Regions from separate parts of the Actinoallomurus vinaceus genome, predicted to be linked through region 1. Evidence: riboswitches for the same ligand, from Rfam matches in the RefSeq annotation. Region 1 holds a riboswitch; each other region holds the start of a gene.
What was found. A riboswitch is a leader RNA that binds a small molecule or an ion and turns the genes downstream of it on or off. The one in region 1 is predicted to bind cyclic di-AMP.
Positions count from the first base shown of each region.

Region 2: another riboswitch for cyclic di-AMP. It lies ahead of ABEA24_RS38290 (CHAP domain-containing protein); the one in region 1 lies ahead of ABEA24_RS23695 (CHAP domain-containing protein).
Region 3: another riboswitch for cyclic di-AMP. It lies ahead of ABEA24_RS24695 (CHAP domain-containing protein); the one in region 1 lies ahead of ABEA24_RS23695 (CHAP domain-containing protein).
Region 4: another riboswitch for cyclic di-AMP. It lies ahead of ABEA24_RS18885 (C40 family peptidase); the one in region 1 lies ahead of ABEA24_RS23695 (CHAP domain-containing protein).

Region 1 covers NZ_BAABHK010000006.1:441,778-449,189, forward strand. The annotation lists gene ABEA24_RS23675 (ThuA domain-containing protein) at 1-200, shown strand, start outside; gene ABEA24_RS23680 (acyl-CoA dehydrogenase family protein) at 204-1,811, opposite strand; gene ABEA24_RS23685 (TetR/AcrR family transcriptional regulator) at 1,798-2,595, opposite strand; gene ABEA24_RS23690 (RlpA-like double-psi beta-barrel domain-containing protein) at 2,849-3,445, opposite strand; gene ABEA24_RS23695 (CHAP domain-containing protein) at 3,600-4,364, opposite strand; cyclic di-AMP (ydaO/yuaA leader) riboswitch at 4,378-4,514, opposite strand; cyclic di-AMP (ydaO/yuaA leader) riboswitch at 4,621-4,765, opposite strand; gene ABEA24_RS23700 (sirohydrochlorin chelatase) at 5,258-6,019, opposite strand; gene ABEA24_RS23705 (phosphoadenylyl-sulfate reductase) at 6,001-6,714, opposite strand; gene ABEA24_RS23710 (PDDEXK family nuclease) at 6,711-6,887, opposite strand; gene ABEA24_RS23715 (nitrite/sulfite reductase) at 6,884-7,412, opposite strand, start outside.
Region 2 covers NZ_BAABHK010000014.1:131,806-139,217, forward strand. The annotation lists gene ABEA24_RS38275 (Ppx/GppA phosphatase family protein) at 1-837, opposite strand, end outside; gene ABEA24_RS38280 (RNA-binding S4 domain-containing protein) at 945-1,328, shown strand; gene ABEA24_RS38285 (outer membrane protein assembly factor BamB family protein) at 1,630-3,015, opposite strand; gene ABEA24_RS38290 (CHAP domain-containing protein) at 3,138-3,827, opposite strand; cyclic di-AMP (ydaO/yuaA leader) riboswitch at 3,881-4,017, opposite strand; gene dhaL (dihydroxyacetone kinase subunit DhaL) at 4,202-4,825, opposite strand; gene ABEA24_RS38300 (ATP-binding protein) at 5,310-7,412, shown strand, end outside.
Region 3 covers NZ_BAABHK010000007.1:72,660-80,071, reverse strand. The annotation lists gene ABEA24_RS24700 (cysteine synthase family protein) at 1-575, opposite strand, end outside; cyclic di-AMP (ydaO/yuaA leader) riboswitch at 1,671-1,814, shown strand; gene ABEA24_RS24695 (CHAP domain-containing protein) at 1,814-2,833, shown strand; gene ABEA24_RS24690 (hypothetical protein) at 3,234-4,199, shown strand; gene ABEA24_RS24685 (BlaI/MecI/CopY family transcriptional regulator) at 4,375-4,749, shown strand; gene ABEA24_RS24680 (M56 family metallopeptidase) at 4,746-5,693, shown strand; gene ABEA24_RS24675 (cytochrome b family protein) at 6,087-6,557, shown strand; gene ABEA24_RS24670 (Mur ligase family protein) at 6,635-7,412, shown strand, end outside.
Region 4 covers NZ_BAABHK010000005.1:24,711-32,122, reverse strand. The annotation lists gene ABEA24_RS18890 (CHAP domain-containing protein) at 1-949, shown strand, start outside; cyclic di-AMP (ydaO/yuaA leader) riboswitch at 1,152-1,346, shown strand; gene ABEA24_RS18885 (C40 family peptidase) at 1,351-2,487, shown strand; gene ABEA24_RS18880 (class II 3-deoxy-7-phosphoheptulonate synthase) at 2,640-3,971, opposite strand; gene ABEA24_RS18875 (tetratricopeptide repeat protein) at 4,157-5,485, shown strand; gene ABEA24_RS18870 (substrate-binding domain-containing protein) at 5,724-7,403, shown strand; gene ABEA24_RS18865 (DegT/DnrJ/EryC1/StrS family aminotransferase) at 7,409-7,412, opposite strand, start outside.

The DNA of each region.
Region 1 (7,412 bases):
GACCACATCACCCGCTCGTCTGGTGCCGTGAGTACGGCGCCGGCCGCACCTTCTACACCGCGCTCGGCCACGCCGCGGAGGCCTTCGCCGAGCCGGACTTCCGCGAGCATCTGCTGGGCGCCCTGCGCTGGACCGCCGGCTGGACCCCCGACGGGTCCGCCGACGGCCCTGCGGCGGGCGACGCCGAGACGCCGGGTTGAGCGCTAGCCGATCTTGGGGCGGGCCCGTTCGACGATGGCGGCGAAGTCAGCGCCCGGAGGGAGGGTGCCGAAGGCGCGGCCCCAGTCGCCGCTGAGGCGGGAGGCGCAGAAGACGTCGGCGACCGCCGGGTGCCCGTGCCGGACCAGCAGGGAGCCCTGCAGCACCAGGGCGAGGCGCTCGACGATTCGCCGGGCGCGCAGCTCGAGCGTCGCGACGTCGGTGAGCGAGTCCTTGACCTCGGCGACGGCGGCGTCCAGACGCGCGTCGGCACCGGCGGCAAGGCCGACCTCGGTGAAGAACGCCTCCACCGTCTCCGGCTCCTTCACCATCGCCCGCAGTACGTCGAGGGCCGCGACGTTCCCGGAACCCTCCCAGATCGAGTTGAGCGGCGACTCGCGGAACAGCCGCGGCATGCCGGAGTCCTCGACGTAGCCGTTGCCGCCGAGGCATTCCAGCGCCTCCGCGGCGTGGGCGGGCCACCGCTTGCAGACCCAGTACTTGCCGACGGCGAGGGCGAGCCGCTTGAACGCGGTCTCGCCGCGGTCGGTGGCCCCGGCCAGGCGGAGCATGAGCACGGTCGCGGCCTCCGACTCGACCGCCAGGTCCGCGAGGACGTTGCGCATCAGCGGCTGGTCGATGAGGTACCGGCCGAACACCTGGCGGTGCGCGGCGTGGTGGGTCGCCTGGACGAGGCCTTCGCGCATTCCGGCGGCCGCGCTGATGACGCAGTCGAGCCGGGTCATGTTGACCATCTCGATGATCGTGCGGACGCCGCGACCCTCGTCGCCGACGCGCCAGGCGACCGCGTCCTCGTACTCCACCTCGGCGGACGCGTTCGACCGGTTGCCCAGTTTGTCCTTGAGTCGCTGCAGGCGGAGGGCGTTGCGCGTGCCGTCGGGCAGCACCCGGGGCAGCAGGAAGCAGGTGAGGCCCTCCGGCGCCTGGGCGAGGACGAGGAACACGTCGCACATCGGCGCGCTGGTGAACCACTTGTGGCCGGTCAGCAGGTAGGTGCCGTCGGGCCGGGGCACGGCCCGCGTCGTGTTGGCCCGGACGTCGGAGCCGCCCTGCTTCTCCGTCATCGACATGCCGGCGAGGATGCCCTGCTTCTCCGCCGGCGGCCGCAGGCCGAAGTCGTACGTGCCGGACGTCAGCAGCGGTTCGTACTGCCGGGCCAGCTCGGGCGCGTGGCGCAGCGCCGGTACGGCGGCATAGGTCATCGAGATGGGACAGCCGTGTCCGGCGTCCACCCGCCAGACGTGGAACTTCGCGGCGCGGGCGACGTGCGCCCCGGATCGTTCGGTCCACGCCCGGGCGTGCAGGCCGTGGCCCACCGCGACGCGCATGAGCTCGTGCCAGGCGGGGTGGAACTCGACCTCGTCGACGCGATGGCCGTACCGGTCGTGGGTGCGCAGCACCGGCGGGTGCTCGTTGGCGAGGCGGCCCCACTCGCGCGCCTGCTCGGTGCCCGCCAGCCGGCCGAGCTCGTGGACGGCCTCGGCCGCCCAGCCGCCGCCTTCGCGGAAGAGCCCGTCCAGGAGGGCGGGGTCGTCGGCCACGTCATGACCGACGAGCGGGGGGACCTGGTTGAAGACCTCATGTGTCGTCATCGACCGCTCCGATGCTGCGCTGGGCGAAGGTGATGAGATGCGCTATCAAGCCGGCCTGCGCGTCCGCGTGGCCGGCGGCATGTGTTCGCGCGTCCGCGCCATCGGCGGCATGCGCCGGTACGTTTGCGTCGTCGGCGGCATGTGCCGGTGCGTTCGTGCTGTCCGCGGCATCTTCCGGTGCGCTCGCGTGGCCGGCGGCATGCACCCGTACGTCCGCGTCGTCGGCGGCGTGCGGCTCGGCGGAACGGCCGGCACCGATCGCGAGGGGGCCGACGAGGGCCTCGCCGATGGCTCCGACGAGCGCCGCGGCGCTGACCTCGACGTCCTGCTCGGGGAGCTCACCGGCGGCGATGCCACGGCCGATGAGCCCGGCGAGGACGGCGGCGTACGCCCGGCGGAAGACCAGGCGCTCGGCGTCGACGGCGGGATCCACCGGCTCGGCGAGGAGCGCGTACGCCATCCGCGGGGCCCGCAGGGCCCGGCCCGCGAACGTCTCGATCACCGCCGCGATCCCCTCCGCCGCCGAGCTCTCCAGCGACGCGGCGCGCGCGAACGCGTCGACCTCGCGCTGGGAGGCCACCCGGAAGACCTCCGCGACCAGGTCGGCCTTTGCCGGGAAGTGGCGGTAGACACTGCCGGTCGCGACGCCCGCTCGCCGGGCGACGGCCGCGATCGAGCAGCCGGCGTAGCCGCGCTCGGCGACGACCGCCAGCGCGGCGGCGCGGATGCGGTCCCGGGAGGCGCTGAGCCGGGCCTCGACACGGGGCGTACGGCGGTAGGGCACGCAAGAATTGAACCGCAGTTCATTCCTTCCGGGCAAGGGCGGCCGTCGGGAAGGACAAGCCCTCGGGAAGGACAAGCCGCCGGGGAAGGACAAGCCGGGAACGGTGAGCTGGGAACGGTGAGCCGCCGGGAACAGCAAGCCGTCGGGAACGGCAGAACGGCGCGGGATCTCCTCAAATGAGGGGATCCCGCGCCGTCCGGACCGGCAGGCGAGGGGGGGAGCGGGTGACGCCCTGCCGGTGTCGAGGGGGCGGTTACGCCTTGCCGGTGGCCGTGGCGTAGCCGGTGCCAGAGTGGCGGTACACGCCGCCCTTGCCCAGTTCGAGGACCTGGAACTTGACCGTGATCGAGTTCGACGCGGTGCCGGTGAGGTGCTGCATCATCTTCTCCGACAGGTCGATGAGCGCCGGCGGGTTGTGCTGCGCGACGGCCCACTCGGCCGGGCCGAAGTCCTCCACGATGCCGATCTCGCTCTTACCGTTGTAGGTGACCTTCACCTTGGTGCCGAGCGGCCAGTACGGGCTGGCGAGCGTCTGGTACGACATCGGCTTGCCGGAGGCCGTCGACGGGTCCCAGAAGGACGTCGCGGTCGAGACGCCGCCGGGCAGGGCCGCCTTCTTCTCCTTCTTGAGGTCCTTCTTGATGCTCACGAACAGCCGGTCCTGGTTCGCCGTGGCGACGCGTTTCTCGGTCTGCTCGGGCGCCTGCGGGGCGGACGCCGCGGGGGCGCTCTGCGCCGAGGATGCCGACTCCGGGGTGTTTCCGTAAGCGAGGGCGGTGGTCACGCCGGCGCCGGCCAGGGTGACGCCGGCGGCCGCGGTGGCGATGGCCTTCGTCGAGAACCTGATCATGGAAATTCCTTTCGGGGGCATGGGGGAACGGGGGCATGAGGGATGGGGGGATCCCAGGGGCGATGCCAGGGGGATTCGAAGGACCGCCCGGGAAGGGGAGGTCGGCGCGCGCCGCATCGCTCGGCGGCGACGCGGCACGCGCCGGCCCGGGCGATTACTGGGCGTACTCCGGGTAGCCGTAGCCCACGACAGAGGAGGTGCTCCGGGTCCGGATCTTCACGGCGTCGTCCGTGTTGCCCTCGACGGTCTGGATGGTGCCGTCGTGGTTGTCCTTGATGACCAGGCCGACGTGGTCGATGCCGTCGACACCGCCGCCGTTCCAGGAGAAGAAGACGACGGCCCCGGGCTTGGGCGCGTTGCCCCAGCGGCCCTGCGAGATGAACCACTTGGCGTGGGCCGGGGTGAACGCGTCAGCGCCCATTCCCTTGACGCCCAGCTGGTCGCCGACCCAGGAGACGAACATGTCGCACCACGAGGCGTTGGCGTAGTCGCCGACGGACCCGCCGTTCTCCGCCACGCCGCGCGCGGCGTACGGGGTGCCCATGAACCACTGGTTGAACTTGCTGCCGCCGGCCGCGTTCTCGGTGGTGCCGACCTGGGAGACGGCGAGCTTCAGCACGTCCGTGGCCGAGGGCAGCCTCTTCTGCACCTGCTTCTGCGGCGCGGCGAGGGCGCGCGTCTTGACGCGCGGGTCGTCGCGCAGGGCGTTGGTCTGGATCGCCCTACCCATACCGGGATTCGGTATCTGCGCGACATGGTGCGCCGCCTGGTGGGTCGCACCGGGGATCTGCGCGGAGAGAGCCGGCCCTGCGGAGGCCACGGTGATCGCGGCCGCGCCGGCGGTGGCGGTGCCGGCGATGACGCCGGCGAGGGTCTTGCGGTTCAGGGTGAAGCGGGGTTTGGCGTGTCGAGGGGACACAGGGGGGTACTCCTTCGGCTTCCATGCCGCTTACCGGGTTAGCTGACGGGTTCGGGCGTGGAAGCTGCCCTACGGCACGATGTGCCGATTCACCCCAGTGATGCGGTGGGTCCCCGGTTCCGCGAGGTGCGGATTCAGCGGGTCGCCCGCTCATGCGGGCGGCTCGAACAAAGAGACACGTCTGCCGTCGCCGGGCTAGGGGTAGCGGTGACGGCCGGTATTCAGATCAGGGCGGACTCGCGGACAAGGTTCTGCTCCTTACTTCCAGTACGCCTACCGGGTTAGCTGACGGGTTCGGGCGTGGAAGTCGGCCCTACGGCACAGGGGATGTGCCGATTCACCCCGGGACTTCTGATGGGTCCCCGGCTCCGTGATCTTCACGGACTCGACGTTGCCGCTCCCGCTCCAAAATGGATCAACGGGTAGTCCACGGGAGTGGCGCGTTTTGGGATATGAACCGTCTCGGCTCTGTACGGAGGCCCTCGCACGCGTCTTCGCGCCGCGCTGTCTGCGCTGGTGGGCCGGCCGTGCCGGCGGATGTCGGGCGGCGCGTGGGGGGCGTCGCCGGACTGAGAGGAACATATCAGACAAATAGCGACGTGCCAAATACCACCGTCGGACATAAGTCACGTGATGGGTGCCACAAAGATCGCTATAAAGATCAATCCGGCAGCCGTTTGATCGACTTTTACCTTTCCGGCCAGAACAATCATGAGTGGCCGCAAAGGGCGATCAGCGTCGCCACATATCCGAACAGCCTTACGGCGCAGGGTATTCCGCGGCCCGTCACGGCAGGTGACCGCCGCCCGGTAGGAGGCGCGCCGGAGCGCCACGGAGGGAAGGTGTCAGCGCGCCACGGAGGGAAGGTGTCAGCGCGCCACGGAGGGAAGGTGTCAGCCCGCTGCCGCGACGCGATCGCCACGCGTCAGGATCTCGCGATAACGCTGCACGGTGATCTCCGCCACCTCGGGCGCGGCGCCCAGCACGGGCGAGACCGCCACCGCCCCGGCCTCCAGGGACTCCTCGCGGACCTTGTCCGCGAAGTAGCCCGGGGCCAGGAAGTAGGACGCCACCGCCACTCGCGGCGCGCCCGCGTCGTACAGCATGCGTACGGCTTCGGCAGGGGTGGGACGGGCCGCGGAGGCGTACGCGGGGACGACGGAGCGCCAGCCGCGCCAGTCCCGCGCCATCCGGCCGATCGTCGCGTTCGCCGCCGGATCGCTGGAACCGGCGGCGGCGAGCACCAGAGCGGTGCCCGGGTCGGGGCGGACGCCGACCTCGGCGAGCCGCCGCTCCAGGGCCCGCGTCATCAGCGGGTGCGGGCCCAGCGTCGCCCCGTAGTGCAGGGTCAGCCGCGGGTGGGCGCTGTGTACCTCGCTGAGCGCCCCCGGGATGTCGGTCTTGCTGTGGTACGCCGCGGTGAGCAGCAGAGGGAGCACGACGGCCTCGTCGGCCCCCTCTCCGACGAGACCACCGAGCGCCTGCCCCGGGGCCGGGGGAGCGTGGTCGAGATACGAGGTCACGACCCGCACCCCCGATGAACGACGAACAAGATCGAGAAGTTCCTCGATCGTCGCCGCCGCACGGGGATCCCGGCTGCCGTGGGCCACCACGACCAGCGGGATCGTCCGCGTGCTCAGAGGTTGATGCCGCATTCGGTCTTTCCGGTGCCGGCCCAGCGTCCGCTGCGCGGGTCCTCGCCCGGCGCGACCTGCTTGGTGCAGGGCTCGCAGCCGATCGAGGGGTACCCGTCGTACTGCAGCGGGTTCACCAGGATGCCGTGCTCCTCGATGTAGTCGTGGAGCTGGGCCTGGGTCCAGCGGGCGAGGGGGTTGACCTTGACCTTCCCGCGCGCGGCGTTCCACTCGACCACGCGCGAGCCGCGCCGGTGCGAGGTCTCCTCACGCCGGATGCCCGTGATCCACGCGAGGTACGGCTCGAGCGCGCGGTTCAGCGGCTCGACCTTGCGCAGGTGGCAGCACAGGTCCGGGTTCCGGCCGTACAGCCGGGGCCCGAGGTCGCGCTCCTGCTCGGCGACGGTCCGGGAGGGGGTGACGTTGACCACGTTGACCGGGTAGACGGCCTCGACGGCGTCACGCGTGCCGACCGTCTCGGCGAAGTGGTAGCCGGTGTCGACGAACAGCACGTCGATGCCGGGGCGGACCTTCGAGGCGATGTCGACCAGCACGGCGTCCTTCATGGACGACGTGACGCAGATCCGGTCGCCGAAGGTCGCGATCGCCCACCGGATGATCTCCTCGGCGGAGGCCTCCTCCAGTGCGTCGGCGGCCGATTCGACGATGTCGGTCAGGTCGAGCGCCGCGGGGGCGCGCTCGTACAGGAGTGTCATGCCGAGCCCTCCCGTCTGGGAGCGCCCGTGGCGCTGAGCGCGCCGAGCCCGATGAAGCGGAGCTTGAACGCGCGCGTGCACGCCCGGCAGTGCCAGCCGCCGTCGCTCTCGTACGGCTCGAGGTCCTCGTCTCCGCAGTAGGGGCAGTAGAAGGGAACGGCTCTCTCGGTCACTTCAGCTCACCTTCCTCCGCACGCTGCACCCACGCGGCGAAGGACTCGCCGTCGTGCCTGCCCTCCTGGAATCTGCGCAGCACCCTCTCCACGTAGTCGGGCAACTCCTCGGCGGTGGTCTTCAGTCCCCGGATCTTCTTGCCGAACTCCCCGCCGATCGAGCCGCCCAGGTGCACCTGGAAGCCCTCGACCTGGTCGCCGTTCGCGTCGGTGACCAGCTGGCCCTTCAGTCCGATGTCGGCGGTCTGGATGCGCGCGCAGGAGTTCGGGCAGCCGTTGATGTTGATCGTCAGCGGCTCGTCGAAGTCGGGCAGGCGCTGCTCCAGCTCGTCGATCAGGTCCATGCCGCGCTGCTTGGTCTCGACGATGGCGAGCTTGCAGAACTCGATGCCGGTGCAGGCCATCGTCTGACGGCGGAACGTCGACGGGCGGACCCGCAGGTCGTGCGCCTCCAACTCGGCGGCCAGCGCCTCGGTCCGGTCCTCCGGGACGTCGAGGATGACCATCTTCTGCTCGGTCGTCGTG
Region 2 (7,412 bases), on a different contig from region 1:
GGCACCCATGATCTCGTCGGCGACGATGGCGCCGGCGAGGATGTGGCGGGCGCGGGACCGCGAGATGCCTCGGAGCCGGGCACATTCCGCGCTCGTCAGCCTGGCCAGGCGGGGGATCCTGCGGCGAAGCCCCGCCCGCTCCAGCACCTGGCGGCCGTCCGACTTCTCCCCGTCGCAGAGCCTCGCGAGCTGAGCGAAGATCTTCGAGGTGGCGACCGCGTGATGGCCGGACGACCCGTCGGTGAGCCGGTCGACGCCGTAGGCGGCCAGCCGGTCCGCGACGTGCGCGCGGAGCCGCTCGACGTGCTTGCCGCGCGGAGGGTCGCTGGGCAGGTGGTCCCGCGTGAGCCGGCCCGCGCCCAGCGGCATGGACAGCGCGGCGTCCGCCTCGGCGCCGTCCCCGGTGGCGATCTCCATCGAGCCGCCGCCGATGTCCGCCAGCACGATCGGCCCGACGGACCAGCCGTACCACGCGCGTACGGCCAGGAAGGTGAGGCGAGCCTCGTCCTGGCCGGACAGGTACCCGGGCTCGACGCCCGTCTCCGCGGCGACGCGATCGAGGATCTCCTCCCGGTTGGCGGCGTCACGGATCGCGGACGTCACGAAAGGGATCAACTCGACGGCGCCGACGCGCGCGGCCTCGCGCGCGGTCGCGGCCACCGACGCCACCACCCGGTCGACCGCCGCGTGGCCGATCCGGCCACCGACCGTGATCGACCCGGCCAGCCGCGTCGGCTCCTTGACGGACACGACCGTCCGGATCGGACCGCCCGGAACCAGGTCCACGACCTTCAGATGGGCAGCATTGGACCCGACGTCCAAGATGGCGGTGCGCATGCCGCCTGACTACCCGGTTGGCGGCGAGTAATGCATGATGCCCGGTTCACGCGGTGCCGAAACAACCGTTTCGGCGCCGCCCCGCCGGCCCGGGTAGGGTCTGTCCCATGGCGGCGGATCAGGAGACCGTACGGGTCGATGTGTGGATCTGGTCGGTACGGCTGGTGAAGACCCGCTCGCTGGCCACGGCCGCCTGCCGGGCCGGTCACGTGCGGGTCAACGACGAGCGCGTCAAGCCGGCCGCCGCCGTACGGCCCGGTGACCGGGTGCGGGTCCGGCTCGCCGGACGGGAGCGGATCGTCGAGGTGCGGCGCGTCGTACGCAAGCGGGTCGGCGCCCCCGTCGCCGTCGAGTGCTACACCGACCACAGCCCGCCGCCGCCCCCGCGCGCGGCCCTGGTCCCGATCGCGCGGCGCGAGCGCGGCGCCGGACGGCCCACCAAACGCGACCGGCGGGAGATCGAGCGGCTCCTCGGCCGCCACCGAGGCTGAACCGCCCCGCCGACCGGCGTCAGTGCGCACCGTCGGCCCGTCTCAGCGCGCACCGTCGGCCCGTGTCAGCGCACACCGTCGGCCCGTCGGCCCGTCGGCCCGTCGGCCCGTCGGCCCGTCGGCCCGTCGGCCCGTCGGCCCGTCGGCTGGCGCTGCCGCACGCCGTCGGCTCGTCGGCTGGCGTGAGTGCGCGCGGTCGGCCCTGTCGGGCCCGCGTCCGCGGGCGCTGATAGCGCGTCGGCCCGCGTCAGCGCACACCGTCGGCCCGTCGGCTGGTGTCAGTGCACGCTGTTGGCTCGTGTCAGCGGACGCTGATGGCGGTGACCCCGGCCATCGTGGGGACGAGGACGAGCGACCCGGCGAGGGTCGGGGAGGCGAAGCGGGTCACCGTGCCGACGTGCCGGGAGGCGATGGAGCGCCCGTCGGACTGGGACAGGGCGTGCAGCACGCCCGCCCCGGTGTCGAGGGTCCACACCGCGCCACCGCCGACGACCGGCGATCCCTTGATGTCGGCCCGCGCGGTCCAGACCCGGCGCAGGGTGCCGCCGGAGGAGACGTCGACGCGCTGCAGGCCGTTCTCGCAGGGCAGGAACGCCGAGGACCCGGACCGGGCCATCCCGCCGAAGGAGACGCAGCCGGGCAGGGAGGCGCGCTGGCCGCCGATCCCTCCGAGGTCGCGCGCGTCGAGCAGGTAGATGTCTCCCGTCTTGCCGGCGATGAGCACCCGTCCTCCCGGGAGCAGGAGGGGGCCCGTCGAGCCGAGGTCCTGGTCCTCGCTGTTCTCCGCGCCCCAGTTCTTCGGCGCGAAGTACGACAGACGGCGGGACAGGTCGGGGGACAGCCGCAGCACCGAGTCGCTGCCGTCGTAGGCGCCGCCGAGGCTCGCGCCGTTCCCCACGGCGACGTAGACGTCGCCGGACGCGTCGACGGCCGGGCCGGACGGCGCCCAGATGCCGCCCATCCGGCTGGTCGGAACGGCGTACGCGGCGACGGACCCGGTGCCGTCCGTCCGGGAGGCGGCGACGTAGCCGACGTAGTTGCCGCAGTCGCCGTCGAGCCCGCCGAACGGCACGTACACCCGGCCGCCGGCGACCGTGAGGGCCCCGCGCTGCTGCTCTGTCGAACGGTCGCGGCCGGCCGCGACGTCGAGGCCGCGCGTGAACCGCACACGGCCGTCGGCGGCGTTCAGCGCCACCAGGGTGTGGTGCGCGCCTGTCGTCTCGGCCGCGACGAACACCGTGCGCGTCGTGGCGTCGTACGCCGGTGTTCCCGTGATCCCGAGCGGGTCGATGTTCCCGCAGGGCAGCGCCGACTGGGGCACGGGCGTGCCCAGGTGCCGCTTCCAGGCCTGCCGGCCCGTCGCCAGGTCGAGTGCGTAGACGGTGTCGTTCTCCGTGCCGACGTACGCCATGCCGCCGACGACGACCGGCTGCCCGTACACCGCTCCGTCGAGCCGCGCCGTCCAGGCGTCCGCGAGCGTACGCGGGGCGGGGAAGCCGGCCGCGTACCCGGCGCGGTCGTTCGACCCGTGGTACGTCGGCCAGGACACGGCCGTACGCGCCGACGCGCTCGCGGCGGTGCCGCTCGGTGCCGGTGAACGGGCGTCCGGCTTCGACCCGCCGCCGGAGCCGCATGCCGTGGCGGTGGTGAGGACGATGAGTGCGACGCCGTACGCGACCCTGCCCATGGGCCCATTCTCACCACAGCGGGGCGTCCCGCGCAGGGCGCTCGGCGATCGCACTGCGGACACCGCGTATCCCGAGCGCGATCGCGGCGCCCGCCGCGGTCCCGGCGGCCACGTCGCCTGGGCTACCGGATGTAGTCCGGGTAGCCGTACCCGACGACCTCGGAGACGGGCCGGATGCGGATCTTGACGGACTCGTCGGTGTTGCCCTCGACGGTCTCGATCGTTCCGTCGTGATCGTCCTTGACCACGAGACCGACGTGTTCGATGCCGCCGACGGTCTTGTCGCCCGAGAAGGAGAAGAAGACGACGGCGCCGGGCTTCGGGATGGCGCCCCACCGCCCCTGCTGCTGGAACCACTGGGCGTGGGTGGGCGTGAACGCGTCGACTCCGACGCCCGGCGCGCCGGCCTGTGCGCCGACCCAGGAGACGAACATGTCGCACCAGCTGGCGTCGGCGTAGTCGCTGATCTTCCCGCCGTACCGCTGGGCGCCCGACTGGGCGGCCGGGGTGGACATGAACCACTGGTTGAACTTCGTGCCCCCGGCGGCGTCCGCCGTCGTGCCGACCTGAGAGAGCGCGACCTTCAGCACGTCGGCGGCGGAGGGCTGCCCCCTCTGGAGCTCGCCCTTCGGCACGATCATGTTCCTGAGCACGGTGCCCAGGTCCGGGGCCGGGTCGTGGTCGGCCGCTGAGGCCGTGTGCCGGTCCGCGGAGACGGGGACCGGGGAGTGCGGGGCCGCACTCGCGGAGAGCTGGGTGGCGACGGCGGCGCCGACGGTGATGATGCCGGCGACCGCGGTCTTGAGCGCCACGCGTCTCAGCCCAGACGCAGGTCTGGGGTATCGAGGGGACACAGGGGTACTCCTTCGGCTTCCATGCCGCTTACCGGGTTAGCTGACGGGTTCGGGCGTGGAAGCTGCCCTACGGCACGATGTGCCGATTCACCCCAGTGATGCGGTGGGTCCCCGGCTCCGCGAGGTGCGGACTCAGCGGGCGCTCGCTCGTGCGAGCGGCTCGTACAACAGGTCGATGAAAAAGGACGCGGGGGAGAAGGGTGACCGTGAGATGCCTCGCCGAGCGCCCCGCCACACCGGCCCTGGCCAGCGAAGATGACGCACGGTGCTCCGTTACGTGCGGAAAAGTAGCAAACAAAGCTTGAAACATCAAAAATGTGATGCAAATCACATCAGGGTGCTACCGCTTCGGCGAGGGCGCGGAAGATGAGCGCGGTGGAGGTGGCGCCGGGGTCCTGGTGGCCTTGGCTGCGGGGCCCGAGGTAGGAGGCGCGGCCCTTGCGGGCGATCATGGGGATGGTGGCGCGCATGCCCGCTTCCGCGGCGTCCGCGGCGGCGGAGGCGGACGCGCCGAGGGCGGCTCCGCCGCGCAGGGCCTTCTCGAACGCCTCCACCGCCGGACCGAAGGCATCGATCATGGTCTTGTCCCCGGGCCGGGCGGCGCCCAGTTTCTGGACCGCCTCCAGGCCTGCGCGCAATGCCGCGAGCAGTTGCTCAGCGGTCGCGCTCGGCTCGGTGAGTTGCCTGCCGATGGCGCGGAACGCCATCCCGTACAGCGGGCCCGCCGCACCGCCGACGCTCGACGCCAACGCGGTCCCGGTTTTAGTGAGAATTTCCCCTACTGTGCTGAATTCTTTACCGTCCAGCGTGCTTCGCACGACGGAGAAGCCGCGCTGCATGTTGACGCCGTGGTCGGCGTCGCCGATGGCGGCGTCCAGCCGGGTGAGATAGTCGGCGTCGCGGCGTATCGCCGCGGTGATCCCCCGTACCCACGCCAAGGTCGTATCGATGTCCATTCGCTGTCCAAGGCGGTGATTCTGGTGACATCGTTACCGACCAGGCTAAGCCGCCGGAACAGTGGCCCGGCCGTGGGCCACGACACTCGTCGAGTCCGTCTTCCAGCCTGCAGAAGTCCGTTCACGCATGCCGAACCGAGTTCGGAGGACCGAGATCGTCCGGTGTGCCGGCATCTCGGCACGCGACGGTGCAGGTGGTCGGGCGCCTGTCTCGCATGTTGAGAGGGTTAGAATCCGTAGGTCGTTCGCTATTGATGAACCGGATTCAGAGTTTTAGATTGATGTTCATTACAACCTATCGACCGTCCCTCGCCCCTGAAGTCCGATGGGGCGGTCGAACCGCTGTGAAGATCGGCGGCGGATGATCTCCTGCTCCTGGCGACGACGGACAGGCGGCAGGCCGGCGGCCATTCCATCAATGGCGATCAGGCACACGTCCTATCCGGCCAGAGGAGATCGGGCGATCTGCCGACGTGGAGAGGAAATGCGTACGGCCGCAACGGGACGGCTGGTGGGGAACCTGCCGACGGAGTTGACGAGTTTCATCGGCCGCGAGCGCGAACTCGCGGAGGTGAAGCGGCTGCTGGGCGTCGGGCGTCTGGTGACGTTGACCGGCGTCGGCGGCGTGGGCAAGACCCGCCTGGCGTTGCATGTCGCGACGGACGCCCGGCGAGCGTTCCCCGACGGGGTGTGGCTGGTCGACCTGGCCGCGTCGGAGGCCCCGAAGTCGCCCGTACGGCTGGTCGCGGAGACCCTCGGCCTTCGGAACGTCCAGGACCCGGCCGGGTTGGCGGGGCGCCTCGCTGGAAAACGGATGCTGCTGGTGCTGGACAACTGTGAGCACCTGATCGACGAGTGCGCGGCCCTGGTGGGGGATCTCCTCTGCCTGACGGCCGATGTGCGCATCCTGGCGACCAGCCGGCAACTCCTCCGCGCCAATGGGGAGTTCGTCCTGGAAGTGCCGCCGCTTCCCGTGCCGGAGCTCGATGAGGCGTCGGCGGACACGGTGCTGCTGTACGCGGCGGTGCGCCTGTTCAGCGAGCGGGCGTCGGCCGTCGTGCCGGAGTTCGCCGTCTGTGCCGCCAACGCCGCGGCGGTGACGAGGCTCTGTCATCGGCTGGACGGCCTCCCGCTCGCGATCGAGTTCGCGGCGCTGCGGATGCGGGCGCTGTCGGTGGAGCAGATCGCGGATCGGGTGGATCAGATGTTCCAGCTCCTCCGCAGCGACTCCCCGGTCGCGCCTCCGCGCCAGAAGACGTTGTACGGGCTGATCGATTGGAGCTACCACCTGTGCTCGGTCGAGGAACGGACGCTCTGGGCCCGGCTGTCGGTCTTCTCCGGTGTGTGCGATCTGGAGACGGCCGAACAGGTGTGCGACGACGGCATCCTCACCGACGCCGTGCTCGACGCGACGGCCGGCCTGGTGGAGAAGTCGATCCTCGGCAGAGAGGCCAACGGCTCTCGGACGCGGTACCGGATGCTGGAGGCGCTACGACGGTACGGGCACGACCGGCTGGTCGAGTCGGGTGAGGAGCAGGCCGTACGACGGCGGCACCGCGACTGGTACCGGAACCTGGCCGAGCAGGCCGGAGCCGAGTGGTTCGGACCTGGGCAGGGCGAATGGCTCGACCGGATGGCCGGCGAAGAGGCCGAGTGGGCGGCCGTGCTCGAGTTCTGCCTGAACGAGCCGGGCGAGGAGCGGACCGGCCTGGAGATGGCCGCCGCGTTGTGGAGCCATCCGCTGTCGTTCTCCTCCCTGGGCGACGGCCACCGCTGGCTGCAGCGGGCCCTCGCCGCGGACCCTTCACCCAGCGCCGCGCGGGCCAGGGCGTTGTGGGCCGACGCCTGGCTGTACCTGCGGAGCGGCGACCTCCCGGCCGCGGCGCCACTGCTGGAGGAGTGCCGCGCCCTGGCCGAGCGGCTCGGCGACCAGGCGCAGCTGGCCGGGGTCATCCAGCTGACCGGCCTGGCAGCGGTGCTGGAGGAGGACTTCCCACGCGCCTACGCGCTCCTGAGCCGGGCGCTGGCCCACTACCGCGCCACGGGAGACCACGGCCGTTCGTGGACCACACTGCTGCAGCTGGCCACGGCCGCCGTCTTCATGGGCGACGCCCGCTCGACCGCTCTGTGCCGGGAGTGCGACGAGATGTGCGAGTCGGCCGGTGCCCGATGGTCCCGCCGGGAAGCGCACTGGATCACAGGCCTCGACCTGTGGCGACGCGGTGACGCCCGGGCCGCGACCAGTGTGATCCGCCAGGCCCTGCGTCCGCCGCGCGTCCCCGTGGACCACCTGGGCCTCGCTCACTGCGTCGAAGCGCTGGGCTGGATCGCCGCCGATCAGGATCGGCATGAGTACGCCGCCGAACTGCTGGGCGCCGCGGAGGCCCTCTGGCGATCGGCCGGGGCGTCGCTGCCCAAAATCGGACCGGTGGCACATGCGCACACCGACTGCGAGACGGGCCTCAGGCGAACGCTCGGCCAGGACGCCTTCGCCGCGGCCCACGCACGCGGCGGACGGCTCACCCCCGAGCAGGCGATCGCCCGAGCCCGGGACGAAGAGCCCGCCGCGTCCGAGACGGCGGACGGG
Region 3 (7,412 bases), on a different contig from region 1:
CCGCCGAGTTGGCCGCCGGTGGAGACGGTGCACACGACCGCCGACAGGCCGTGGGTCTGGTCGAGCAACTCACGGGCGGTGGTCCGGTAATGCGCCTGACCGTTGAGCGGGTTGAAGCACTGATCGGGACGGAAGGAATTCGTGATCTCGCGTTTCAGCCTGTTGGCGAGCGCGATCCGTGTCTTGTGGTACGAGCCGGAGTCATCGGGCTCGTCGACGACGACGATCTCTGCCCCGTAAGCCTCCAGGAGGCCGCGGTTGGTGGCAGTGAGCTTGGGATCGACGATGGCGATCACTCGGTAACCGCGGGATGCGCCGATCATCGCCAGTGCGATCGAGAAATTCCCCGAGGACGACTCGATGATCGTGCCGCCGGCGGACAGCTGCCCGGTCCGCTCGGCATGCTCGATGATGTACCAGGCCGGTCGGTCCTTCAGGCTGCCGGCCGGATTCGTGCCTTCCAGCTTGACGACGAGTTGCGCCTCGTCCTGAGTCGTGAGGTTGCGAAGACGTATCACGGGTGTGCACCCGATGACGTCCAGGAGCTCCGGCACATACGTATGCGCTGTTCGCATGGGTGATGGTCCTTATCGGTCGCGCGGCGTGACAGTGGGCCTTCTGCGCCGGCGTGGTGCCGACGCGCGCGACTGATCAGGATCGGAAAACGCACAGAACGGCCAGGGCGGCAGCCCAGTCGTGGCGTACTGAGTGACCTGTGTGTGCCGATATCGGCGGTGACCGCTCCCGCCCGTTCGCCTCGGCGTTCACCCACGCGAACATGGGCATGACGTGCGAAGACATGGGAGCACGTTGGCAGGAAAGACCCATCCGTAGCTGACTGTCAGAGGTCGATCCCATCGGCGGATCGTCGTGGCATCTATGCCCGCTGTTGTCGCAGGTCCCGTGTCCGAACGTGGGCATCGAATGCGAGGGGGAGGTGATGGTGAAAGTGCGATGGAAATCGCTATGAAGATGTCCTGCTGGAACGCATGGGCATCCGTATGCCATGAAGACCAACAGCGACAGGAAACCGTGGATAAGCAGGCCGGTGCGATCTCGACCTAACGCGGGGATCCTGGCGAACGCCATCACGGGTGTAACCATAGCCAGAAGATCGCCATAGCTGTTTAAGGTGAGGGTGGTAACTCCTTAATGGTTTGGCAACCCGAAAAAAGTTGGACCGAATATGTGTCAGTCCTTCGACTGTTGGAGTTTCGGGCGTGGGACCTTAACCGAGGTCCATCTACCAGCTCGCGCCTTCGAATGTCAGGTGCCGGCGTTCAGCTTCTGCTCGATGTCTCGAGACGAAGCGGTACCTCCTCAGATCGGGATGTCGCCAATATCCGATGACGGGGCGGCACCTCGCGGCGGGAGCGATACCGCGATGCAGGGATGATCGTTGAACATCTCCTACAGAGAGTAGTAAGCGAGGGCGAGCGGAGCGATCTGGGGCAGCGGTGACGGCGAGATGACGACTCGCCGCCGTGGCCTTCGGGTGAGTCGTGCGGTGGAACATCGCTCCAGCGTGACGCTAGGTGGTTGGGTGAGACGCGATCGGTGAGACCGCTGATTCTCTCAGTTCTTATCTCCAGGCTCACTTGCCGCTTCCGCGACATTGCTACTACATTGCGTCGGAGTCGGACTGCGATCTACCTCCCACCAGGGAGGTACGGTCTGATCCGCCTAGTCCTGTGCCGCAGCCGGCGGCGCGGGAGCCGGGGACCCATCTGTCTCTGGGGTGAATCCGCCTGTGCGGTAGGGCTTCCCTGGCCCGAACCCGTCAGCTAACCCGGTCGGCGGTATAGGGAGAGCGATGGATCCGGTAGGACACAAGCTGCTGCAGATCGCCAAGAGCCAGCTCGGGTACGCCGAGAAGAGCGGCGGTTACACCAAGTACGGCGACTGGTACGGCAAGCATGTCGACAAGGGCTCCTACTACAAGACGGCCCCCTGGTGCGACATGTTCCTGGCCTGGGCTGCCGACAAGGCCGGTGTTGAGGACTGGGCGGGCGAGTTCGCCTCCACACCCCAGCACGCGCTGTGGTTCCAGAAGCATCATGCCTGGGGACACAAGCCCGAGCCAGGAGCGATCGTCTTCTTCTCCTTCTCCGGGAACAAGAGCATCGGCGGCATCGAACACGTCGGCATCGTGGAGAAGGTCGACGGCCACACGCTGCACACCATCGAGGCCAACCACAACAATGCATTGCTGCGCGCGACCCGGGACATCAGCCAGGTCGTCGGGTTCGGGTATCCGGCGAAGGTGAAGGTCAAGGGCAAGTCGATCCCGGGCACGGAGCAGAAGGCAGAGCAGAAGACGGGGGAGAAGTACGTTCCGAAGCACTCCGCTCCGCCGCCCTCGGTCGGGTCGCTCGTCAGCGACGTCGGGCCGGCGACGCATGCCGTCCAGACGACTCACTCAGCACCGGAAAAGCCATCCGCGTTCGCCGAGCAAGGTGCCGCGTTGACCGGGCTCCTGGCCGTCGTCGTATTCGGAACGGCCGCGCTGGCCATCGCCAAGTCCAAGGTCAAGGTGCCGGTGCCCTCTTCCGGAGTGCAGCTTCGCAAACGCGGAAGGCACCACCGCACTCCGGCCGAGCTGCCGGCGGATGTCACCGTAGCTCATCTCGAGGACGCCGACGCGAGTACGACCGTCATGCCTGCGCTCACCGCGCACGCGGCGGCGCAGGCCGAGGATCGCGAATTCTGGGGCAAGATCTCTGAGCTGGAGGAGGACACGGAACTCGCGTTCTGGGACTCGCTTCATTCGGTCGTGGCCGACACGAGTCAGAAGGCAGGCTCATCAAGGTCGGCAGTGTCCTCCGGCCGTTGACGAGGCTCTTCTCCCTGTGGTCGGCCACGTCGAGCCGTAGCCGATTCGTCGGGACGGGCCGCTACGACCTGGCCTTCCATGCGCCGCTCTGGGCGGTTGAGGTCCGGCGCGGTGCCGTCATCACCAACAGGGGCGTCGTCGGCGTGGAGATCACACCTTTCCGAATATGAAACGACTTCCAGTGGCGGCGTGGGGCGGACCGAGCGCGATGAGTGTGTCTGGCGGAGACATTCGGGCGGTACGAGCCCTCGATGGTCAACTTCCCGCACGGACCCTTGAGGGTTACCGCCGTGGGGGTTCTGTCGTCCGTCGAGAACTCGAAGACGCGGAACGATGGCGACGTGACCTCCTCGGCCGGCCGACCGGATCATCCGACCAGACATCCGCCGCTGCGGGACGGTTGCTCTGCGTCTGGAACGCCTATGCGCTGCAAACGCTCGGTGAACACCTACTCGACGCCATCCATCCCTACGACGACGGAAACCTGCCGTCCGGAGCGGCGGCTCGGACCCTCGCCTTCCTCGGACAGGTCGAGCGCTGGCTCTTTCATGCGCGCCGAATAGCGATTGATTCGACCTACCGGATCGAAGACCACGTTCACCTTCCCGCGGACCCTCCGACCTGGCGCGTGGATGAGCCCAGCGATCGTCGGCTGCTGGCGGCGACGGCGACGGCCGCGCGGGCGATCCACGCGCGAGGCCTGGTCGCTCTGGTCCGCCATGCGGATGTGCCGGGAATCCGGTCTGAGGACCGCGACCGCCTCAGGCGAATCCTCGGCCGTGCCGGCGATGCGATCGAGTATGCGGCGCGAGCATCGCTCGACGGTGATCCGGCGACCATGCCGACACCTCCCGATGTGCACCTGCGGTACGCGATCCGCACCCTGTACGCATTCGGCCAATACCTCGCGATGCCGCATCTGCTCGATGGCCGAGACGCTACGAGGGCGGTCTCCCTGGCCGCCCGCGTCGTGGAGAAGACCGATCCATGGTGCCTCACGGACCCTGACCAACGCCCCATCCTTCAGTCGCTCCCCGGAGCGCACGCCGTTCTCGAGCGGATGTGGGCGGCGGACAGCTGCCGGGCGGCGACCGTGCGCGTTCAGGCCCAGATCGCCGCGGCGCTGCGCCTGGGAGCGATCGTTTTCGCGGTCGACCGGGCCGGTGAACGGCTGGGATGTTTTCACCGCTGTCCGTGGCCGGCCGTATATGAGGTGCGGCGTCCGGTGACGATCGGCGGCATCCAGCTCTGGCCATTGCAGCACTTCACTTACGACGTCACGGGTCCGCGCGAAACGGACCTGTTCGCGCGTCGCATCCTCGTGTCGGTCTTCACCCCCGCAGAGGATCGGCCGATCGGCTGGTGACGATTCTGCGCCGGTCTCCTCCTATGGTACGCAGTAGGTGTAAGCCGCTCTTGCTCCGTGATCGAGCCTGCACGGCCTAACACTTGGTGCGGGCCCAATCCTGACCGTCCCTACATGTACTATGGTCCATAGTAGAATGGGGGTGCGACAGCAGTCCGGGGACATGGAGTAGGCGATGGCACTACGGCAGTTCGGTGAACTCGAAGCAGCGATCATGGATTGCCTCTGGCGCTATGGCCGGCCGGTTCCGGTGCGCGAGGTCGTGGAGGACCTGCAAAAAGACCGGACCATCGCGTACACCACGGTCCTGACGGTGATGGACAAGCTGCACAAGAAGGGCTGGCTGCGGCGGGAGAAGGCAGGGCGAGGGCATCTGTACGAGCCGCTGGTCAGTCGCGAGACCTATACGGCACGCCTGATGCGTTCGGCGCTGGCGACCAGCAACAATCAGGCCGCTGCTTTCGTTCACTTCCTGTCTGAACTATCCACTGACGAAGCGCAGGCATTGCAGGCGGCGATGCGGATCGTGTCTCCGGAGAAGAACTCATGACCGCAGCCCTGGCGCTGCTGATCTACGCCGCGGCACTTCTCACCGCAGGACCCCGCCTGTTGAAGAGACTCGACTGGGTCGATCGGGCGCCACGGCTCGGACTCGCGATGTGGCAGGCGGCGACGGCATCGGCGCTTATCTCCCTCGCCTTGGGCGGGCTGGTTCTTGTCGTGCCGGCGATCCGTGACGCGGGCGGTCTCACCCACGTCCTCGACGCATGCGTGACGGCCATGCGCGACCACTACTCAGGTGTATCGCAACCTGTCGGGGCGGTCGCCGGTCTGCTCAGCTCGGCGGGACTCGTTCTATGGGCCGGCGGTCACGTCATAGCGAGCCTTGCCCGCGCCTGGTGGAGTAAACGAGCTCACCTCGGTGCACTGGCCCTGGTCGCCCGGCCGCTTCCGGAGAAGGGCATCGTCGTGGTCGAGCATGCCGCACCGGTCGCCTACTGCATCCCCGGCCGGCGTTCTCGCATCGTGCTCACCACAGGCACGCTTGATCGGCTCGACGGCGCACAGTTGTCGGCCGTGCTCGAGCACGAAAAGGCTCATCTGCGGGGACGGCACGACATCGTGCGCAACGTTGCGGTCGCGCTGGCGAGAGCGTTCCCCCGAATTCGCCTCTTCCGGGACGCGCGGCTCGAGATCGCCCGCCTGATCGAACTCATAGCCGACGATTCGGCCGTGCGCCGCCATGACAGAGCGGTCGTGGCCGCCGCGCTGGTCTCTGTCGCAGCTGGCCCGGTTCCGGCGGCGGCACTGGGAGCCGGCAGCACTGCCCTGTTGACGCGAGTACGAAGGCTTCTCAACCCGGCGCGTCCGTTGAGCCGTGCCGCTCGTGGCATCAACGCCATGGGGATCGCTCTGCTTCTCGCCCTGCCGCTGGGGCTTGCCGCCAATCCCGCGATCGTCGCGATCTTCGAGCGCCACTGCCCGGTAGGTTGAACCGCCTGCCGTCTGCACGCGTCGGCGACCGGACGAGGCCGCTCGTTGCGCCTCTAAAGCTACTACCCCACATAGTTCTTGCTTCTTAGGGGTCGTTCTCTTCGTAATGGCGCGACACCCTGTTTGCAGGTGTTAAACCGTCCCGCCTCCACTTCGACGGTCCGGCGTTCGCGGTACGCTTGCTCAAGGATCTACTATCTAGAGTAGTAGGAGTCCGATGTGTGCGTCGTTCGGGGCCGACCCGTCGCACATGGGCGGAACCAGCGCATGATGGCCACGAACCAGAGAGTCTCCATGGGGATACCGGCTCGCTTCCTTGGGCAGATCCCAGGCGGCCCTTGTCGGCGCGGCCTGCGGTGTCTCGCTCGTTCCCGCAGACCCACCCCACGCGCGGTGGGCAGCGAGATCGGACGCAAGGACCGGTCCCGCGCCGGAGAATCCACGGTCGCGTCTCGTCGTCCCCGAAGCCGTCAGTGGCTGGTGCTCGTCGGTCTGTTCCTCTTGTCGGCACTGCTCGCCGTACACGGACCGGAGGATTCGGCCTCGACGACCGCATCGGGTGAGTCGGTCGTCCTCAGCCTGGCGATCCGCCCTGCGAATATCGGGCCGTCGGCCGCGCGGACGACGGTCGCTGAAGGTCACGAACGCGCGGGGCACCCCCACCGCCCGGCGAAGTCACTGGAGCCGTCCGGGCAGGTCTGCCTCGCACTGCTCGCACTGACGTTCCTCCTGATCGCTGCCGGAGTCGGCGCCAGGCGCGAACACCTCCCCACCGGTGCCCCGGCTTCGGCAGGCGCTTTGCACCGCGAAGACCGTGCGTATCGGCCTCCGGAGATCTTCGAACTGTCCGTGCTGCGGCTGTGAGGGATCGGACGGCTCACCTCCCACCGAGCCGTTTCGTCCATCCCCTCAATCCACACCTCAGCCATGGAGTGTTCTTGATGCGTCTGTCCGACCTCGCGATGTACCTACCCGATGCGACCCTTGACCAGGCCCACGGTGACTACGACGTGCTCCGCGTCATCCACGACTCTCGGCAGGCACGGCCAGGTGACCTGTTCGTCGCCGTGCGTGGTCTACGCGCCGACGGGCACGACTACGCCGCTCGCCTCGCGCGGGAGGGCATCGCGGTCGCGATCGAACGTCCGCTACGGCTCTCGGCCGCCGCGCCGGTGCTGAGGCTGCCGGACACACGAACCGGATTGGCCGAGGTCGCCGCAGCCCTGCACGGAAGACCTGCCAGGCGGCTCCTCATGGCCGCGGTGACAGGCACGGCCGGCAAGACGACGACCGCGCACATGACGGCCCACATTCTCACCGCCGCCGGTGTTCCGGCCGGCTACCTCAGCACGGTCGCCCACGGAACCGGGTCTCGCAGCAGAGACAACCGGTCCGGGCAGACGACGATGGCGGCGCCGGACAACCAGGAATGGCTGGCCCGGATGGCGGCGCGCCGCATGCGCGCCGCCGTCATCGAGACGAGTTCCCATGCGCTGGAGCAGGGCTGTGTCGCGGCGTGTGACTTCGACGTCGCGGCCTACACCAATATCGGCACGGATCATCTGGATTACCACGGGACTTGGGAGAACTACTTCCTCGCGAAGGCCCGTCTCATGGAGCTCGCCGCGCGAGCGGCCGACAAGGGTGTGCCCAAGACGACGGTCCTCAATCGTGACGACCCCTCCTGGGAGGCGCTCAGCGCCCACTGCCTGACGGAGA
Region 4 (7,412 bases), on a different contig from region 1:
CCACGAGAAAGCCAGCGGTTACACGAAATTCGGCGACTGGTACGGCAAGCATGTCGACAAGGACTCCTCCTACACGGACGCTCCTTGGTGCGACATGTTCCTCGCGTGGGCGGCCAACAAGGCCGGCGTCGAGGACTGGACCGGGCAGTTCGCCTCCACTCCCGACCACGCCAACTGGTTCAAGAAGCACGACGCCTGGGGCCACAAGGCCGAGCCCGGCGCGATCGTCTTCTTCTCCTGGTCGGGCGGCAAGAGCATCGGCGACATCGAGCACGTCGGCATCGTCGAGCGGGTCGACGGCCACACGCTGCACACGATCGAGGCCAACCACAACAACGCGCTGCTGCGCGCCACCCGGGACATCAGCCAGGTCGTCGGCTTCGGCTACCCCTCCAAGGTGAAGGTGAAGTCGGCCCCCGCGCAGACCGCCCAGCAGACGGCGCAGAACGAGAAGTACGCTCCCAAGCACGCCGCTCCGACGCCCGCCGTCAAGGAGATCGGCCAGGATCCCGTGGCGAAGGTCGACACGCACACGATCGCGTCGCACGACCCGGCGCCCGCGCCGACCTCCCTGCCGGACCAGCAGGCCGCCCTCACCGGGCTGCTCGCCGTCGTCCTGTTCGGCACGGTGGCCCTGGCCGTCGGCAAGTCGAAGGTCAAGGTGCCCGTCTCGGCGCCGAACGTCCGGGTCCGCAAGCGCGGCAAGCACCACCGCACGCCGGTCGAGCTGCCCGCCGAGGTCAGCGTGGCCGACCTGGATGCCGCCGACGCCGGCACCATGGTCATGCCCGTCCTGTCCGCCGAGGCCGCCGCCAAGGCCGAGGACAAGGAGTTCTGGGGCAAGATCTCCGAGCTGGAGGAGGACGTCGAGCTGGCGTTCTGGAACACCCTGCACGCTGCGGTGGCCCAGAACAGCTCCGAGGCCGAGTCCGAGTCCGTCCTCTCCTGAGCGAGCGCGTCCGAACGTCACGCCGGTCCCCGTTTCCTCCCGATCCGGAGGGGGCGGGGACCGTGTGCGTGTAGGCGCAAAGGACCAGCCCCCACATCACCCGGAGTGACCATCCTCCGATCCCCCGGGCCATCTCCGCATGTTCTCGTTGGCGGCCTCGTCACTATCCGTTAATCTCCAGCGAGTCGTCACCGGCCGAGAGACGGCCGGACCGCCGAATCGCCCGTCGCGTCAGCCGGCGCGCCGGGGAACCGGGGACCCACTCGCGAAGCCATGGGGCACCTCCCTGCCTTCGCATCCGGGGTGAATCCGCGCCCGTCGCCGACGGTGCGCGGTAGGGCTTCTCTTCCGTCCGAACCCGTCAGCTAACCCGGTAGGCGGCCTGAGGAGAGGAGCACTGGATGGCGTCATCGCACCCTGCGGGCAGCCGCGATCCCCATCATCCCGGGAAGGGCACGGCTCGCCGCACGGCCACCGTGACCTTCACACACGACCCTCACCACCCGCCGAAGGCCACGGCACACCGTACGGCCGCCATAGCCCTCACACAGGGCGCCCACCACCCGCCGAAGGCCACCGCCCGCCGTACGGCCGCCGTGGCCTTGGCGCTCGTCGTCGCCGGGCTCGCATCGCCCGCGCTGGCGGACACCGCCCGGCCCGGTCCCGGGATCGACGCGCTCCGGCAGCGCGCCGACCAGCTGAACAACCAGCTGGAGCAGCTCACCGAGCAGTACAACGGCCTCAAGGTACGCCTGGAGCAGGCCCAGCGGGCGGCCGTCGTCGCCGGCCAGACCTCGGCCCGGGCGGCGCAGGCGCTCAAGGCCATCCAGCGCAAGGTCGGCCGGTTCGTGGCGACGCGTTACATGAGCGGCGGCAACGACGACTCCCCCAGCCTCCTCGCCGCCTCCGACCCGCGCGCCGTCCTCGACCGGGCCGCGACCCTGCACTACTTCACGCAGCAGGACGACACCGAGATCCGGCAGCTCACCCAGGCCATCCAGAACGCCCAGTGGACCTGCCAGGACGCCCGGGAGCGCGCCGCGGAGGCGGCCCGGCTCAGGGGCCGGCTCGCCAGGCAGCGGACGGTCATCCGGCACGACCTGGAGAAGGTCCGCAGGCCGCTGCTGCGCGACGCCGTCGAGCGCGCCGGCAAGGGCGAGACGGTGCCTCCCATCCCCGGCGGACCCGGCAAGGCCGTCGGTGCCGTACGGGCCGCGCTGTCGCAGCTCGGCGTGCCGTACGTGTGGGGTGGCGCGGCGGCCGGCCGGGGGTTCGACTGCTCGGGCCTGACCATGTGGGCCTACAAGCAGGTCGGCGTCAATCTGCCGCACTACGGCGGCGACCAGTGGAACGCCGGCGTGCACGTCTCCCGGGACCAGCTCGAACCCGGCGACCTGGTGTTCTTCTACACCGACATCCACCACATGGGGATGTACATCGGCGACGGGAAGTTCGTCCACGCGCCGCACACCGGCGACCACGTCCGCGTCGCCGACCTGTCGACCCGCCCGTTCGCCGGCGCCGTACGCGTCGTGTGACGGCCGCCGGACCCCGGACGGGTCGTTCGGATCACTCCCCGAAGCGGGACGTCCCGGCGGCCGTACAGACCAGGGCAGGGACGTCCCCGGCGATCACTTCCCGACGCGGGACGTCTCGGCGGCCCGTACGGACGCAGGGGCGTCCCCGGCGGTCACTTCCCGATGCGGTACATCTCGGCGACCATGAAGGCCAGGTCGAGCGCCTGGCCGCGGTTGAGCCGGGGGTCGCAGGCGGTCTCGTACCGCTGGTGCAGGTCGTCCTCGACGATGTCGTGGCCGCCACCGACGCACTCGGTGACGTCGTCGCCGGTGAACTCGATGTGCACGCCGCCCGGGTGGGTGCCGAGCGCCCGGTGCACCTCGAAGAAGCCGGCGACCTCGTCCACCACGTCGTCGAACCGGCGGGTCTTGTACCCGCTCTCCGCCTCGAAGGTGTTGCCGTGCATCGGGTCGCAGATCCAGGCGACCTGGGCGCCGCTCGCGGTGACCTTCTCCACCAGGGTGGGGAGGTTGTCGCGGATCCGCCCGGCGCCCATGCGGGTGACGAACGTGAGCCGTCCGGGCTCCCGGTCGGGATCGAGCCGGTCGATGAGCGCGAGGGCGTCCTCGGCGGTCGTGGTCGGCCCGAGCTTCACGCCGATCGGGTTGCGGATGCGCCGCATGAAGTCCACGTGCGCGCCGTCGAGCTGCCGGGTGCGCTCGCCGATCCACAGGAAGTGCGCGGAGACGTCGTACGGCAGGCCGGACCGCGAGTCGATGCGGGTCAGGGCGCGTTCGTAGTCCAGCAGGAGCGCTTCGTGGCTGGAGTAGACCTCGACCCGGTGGAACTCCTCCGGGTCCGCTCCGCAGGCGTGCATGAACGCCAGGGCACGGTCGATCTCCCCGGCCAGCCGTTCGTACCGCTGGCCGGCGGGGCTCTCCGCGACGAAGTCGTGGTTCCAGGCGTGGACCTGGCGCAGGTCGGCGTAGCCGCCCTGGGTGAAGGCGCGGGTGAGGTTCAGCGTCACGGCCGCGGCGTGGTAGGCGCGCAGCAGGCGCTCGGGGTCCGGCACCCGGGCCTCGGGGGTGAAGTCGAACCCGTTGACCATGTCGCCCCGGTAGGCGGGCAGCTCGACGCCGTCGCGGACCTCGAGCGGCTTGGAACGCGGCTTGGCGAACTGGCCCGCCATCCGGCCGATCTTGACGACCGGGACGCTCCCGGCGTAGGTCAGCACGACGGCCATCTGCAGCAGGGTCTTCAGCTTGTTGCGCACGTCGTCGGCGGTCGCGCCGGAGAACGTCTCGGCGCAGTCGCCGCCCTGCAGCACGAACGCCTCACCGCGCGCCACGGCGGCCAGGTGCGCCTTGAGCTGGTCGCACTCGCCCGCGAACACCAGCGGCGGGAGCTTGGACAGCTGGCCCGCGACGTCGCGGAGCCGGGCGGGGTCGGGCCAGTCGGGCTGCTGCGCGGCCGGAAGATCGCGCCATGAATCGAGGAGGTCCACGAGACCCAAGGGTATCGAGCGGCCGACAAGCCCGGGTCATACAACCTGCGTATTCCCCCCTGCTTCGTCCATCTCTCTCCCACTACGGTGATCCAGGGTGAACGCGGGCACCGCGTCGGTCGCCGTGAAACTCTGCGATGATGGGCCGATCCCGCAGATCGCCGACGACGCATGAGGTTCTGACAATGAGCACGAACAGCCGCGCCTATGACATCTGGCTCCGCAAGCCGGAGGAGGCCCAGCAGCTCCTCGAGCAGAAGCGGGCGGATCTCGACGGTGACGGTCTGTCCCTGCTGTCCTGGCTGGTCCTCACCAACGAGCGTGACGACAGGAAGGCCGAGCAGATCGCCCAGCAGGCCATCGCGGCCGGCGGTGACACGCGGTTCGCGACGGCGGCGCTGGCCGAGGTCTTCAAGTGGCGTGGCGACTACGGCCGGGCGTCCCAGATCATCCGGCAGGCGCGCGAGAAGTACCCCACGATCCCCTGGTACGCCCTGACGCTGGCCGACGTCCTCAAGGACGGCGGATGGATGGACGACGCCGAGACGATCCTCGAGTCGGTCGTCAACGACTCCCAGCTGCGGCGGCACGCGCTCAAGCGCCTGTCGAAGTGGGCGGTGGACCGCGGTGACAAGCCGCGCGCCCTGAAGTACCAGACGGAGCTGATCGCGCTCGCCCCCGACTACCTGGTGTACGCCTCGGACTACACCCTTCTCGCCTCGCTCCGGATGGAGGCCGGCGACCCGGCGGGGGCCCGCGACATCCTGCAGCGCGGCGCGTCGATCTACCCGCGCAACCAGCAGATCCGGCAGATGCTGCACCAGCACTTCGGCGAGACGCCGCCGGAGAAGGCGCCGAACATCCCGCCGGTCGACGAGCGCGCGGTCGGCGCCCGCCGCATTCCGATCAAGACCAAGATGATCACGCTGCGCACCGGCATCCTCCCGATCATTCAGGAGGCGACGCAGGGCATGCTGCAGCCGGACGACATCCTCGCGCTGTCGGAGAGCCCCGCGTCGGCCGGCCAGGGTCGCATGATCCCGCTGGAGATGATCACGCCGGAGGGCATGGCCAAGCAGCTGAGCAAGTTCGTCGGCAAGATCGGCCCGCTGCACAGCCCGGCCGGAATGCAGGGCGCGATCCTCGAGGCGGGCCGTACGAAGGTCCTCCTCGGCGCCGCCGCGGGCGCGGCCGGCAAGCTGGTGGGCAAGCGCGGCTGGTTCTACCGTGTCGCGGGGCCCGGCGCGGCCATGATCGACGACGTGGCGGCGGCGCTCCCGCCGCACGACCACCACCTGCTGTTCGGCCCGGGCCGCCCCGACAAGCTGTCGGAGGACCTGTCCGCGGCGCTCGGCTGCCACGTCTGCGTCGTCGACGCCAACCACCTCACCGGCGCGTGGGTCGTCGGGGCGTCCAAGGGCGTCGACCGCAAGTGGGTCGAGAACGTCCTGTCCGACAACCCGGCCGGCAACGAGGACGAGCAGACCCCGATCGTCCTCATCCGCAAGGTCTGAGGAACGCGGTTCGGAAAGGCGCCCGACCGGGTATTCCGGTCGGGCGCCTTTTCCGTGAAGTGTCGGCCGGAAGCCGAATCGATCGGCGCTCCGCCACCGAAGTGGACGGTTCCCGGATCACAGAAGACGCCCCCATGAAATAGCGGTGAATTCCGCCGTTCCCCGACGGGGTCCCCCGTCTTGCGCCTCTAGCATCATGGCACCGCTCGAACGGGGAGGCGCTTGCGGGATGCCGGCCATGTTGCAGGGAATAGCCGAGCTCATCGCGCAACGCCAGGAGAACGCCTTCCTGGGGATTCTCATCGTCCTGCTCGTCACGAGTCCGCTCGCCGACCGGTATCTCGTACGGCGCAAGCGGATCACCTATCGGGTGCTCTACAACTCGAAGATCGGGCTGAGCCCCGTGGCGCTGCACGACGGGGATGACAAGGCCACCGCGACGGACCCGCACCTGCGCGAGCACGCGCGGACCATCGACCTGCTCAGCATCGTCATCATTCGCGTGCGCAACACCGGCGGTTACGACATCGGTCCGTCCGACTTCATCAGGCCGCTGGAATTCACCTTCAAGAACCGCGTCATCTGGAACGCGCGGGTCTCCGACGCCAGCACCAAAGAGCTTCACAAAGCGGTACGGGACCGGCTGGAATTCTTCTCCGTCACCCCCGAAGGCGTCGTGAAGAGCAACGACCGCCCCGATGTCAAGACACTCCGTCGGTTGCTGGCCGACCGGCTGCCGGGCCTGGTCAAGAGCCCGCCTTCCGCACCGGCCGAGGACACCCGGCAGGTGAACGGTGTCCGGCTGGCGAACCTTTCCCTCGAGCGCCGGCAGCGATTCAAACTCGTCGTGGTCCTGCGCGAGCTGGACGACACGCCCAAGGACACGACCAGCAAGGAGATCGAGGCGGACGGCGCCCTGACCAGCGGCTGGGTGAAGGACGAGAAGCGCCGGCGGAGGCTGAGCTGGCCCGTGGCCGCCATCGCCGCGGGGGTCGTGCTGGCCATGGCGCTGACCGGCAACGTGCTCGCCAATTACTACCAGCGCGGGACCGACCCCGCGCTGCACTGCGCGAGCGGCCATCTGCGCCTCGAGGGCTCCAGCGCCTTCTCCGACCCGCTGCGGGAGATCGTCCGCCAGTACCGCAAGGCGTGTGGTTCGGCATCGATCGACCTGCAGCTCGCCGGGAGCCGGGCCGGCATGCACGACCTGGCGGCCGCGGGCTCCCAGGACACCGGCGGGCTGGCCGTGCTCAACGACGGGCCGGACACCACCCACCCGGCCATCGACCTCAGGAGCCACCCGGTCGCGGTGGTGGTCTACAGCGTCATCCTCTCGGACACGACGGGAATCACCAACCTGGGCGCCACCCAGCTACGGGACATCTACCGGGGCCGGTACCACCGGTGGAGCGAGCTCGGCGGCAAGAACGTCCCGATCCGGATCGTCGGCCGCGACGGCGAGTCCGGCACCCGCCAGATCTTCCAGAACAAGCTGCTCGGCCGCTCGGAGGGCGCTGCGTCCTCCACCGAGTGCCGGGAGAGCAGCCCGCCGCTCCACGCGCCGACGATCCGGTGCGAGCTGCGCACCACCCAGGAGCTGGTCGACAAGGTCGCCGAGACGCCGGGCGCGATCGGGTACGCCGACGCGCCGACGGCCAAGACCGAGGCCGCCCGGCTGCAGAGGTTCCACGTGGTGACGCTCGACGGCAGGCTGCCCGACGCCACCAGCATCGCCCAGGGCTATCCGTTCTGGACCGTGGAGTACCTCTACACGGCGGGCGCTCCGGAGTCCTCCTCACTACTGAAGAACTTCATCGCCTTCCTGGGCAGCGCCAACGCGCGCGCCGAGCTCAGCATCCGGGGCTATCCCCCCTGCATCGACCGGAACGGCGACCGCAACGCGCTGTGCATCCAGTGACGCGTCTAC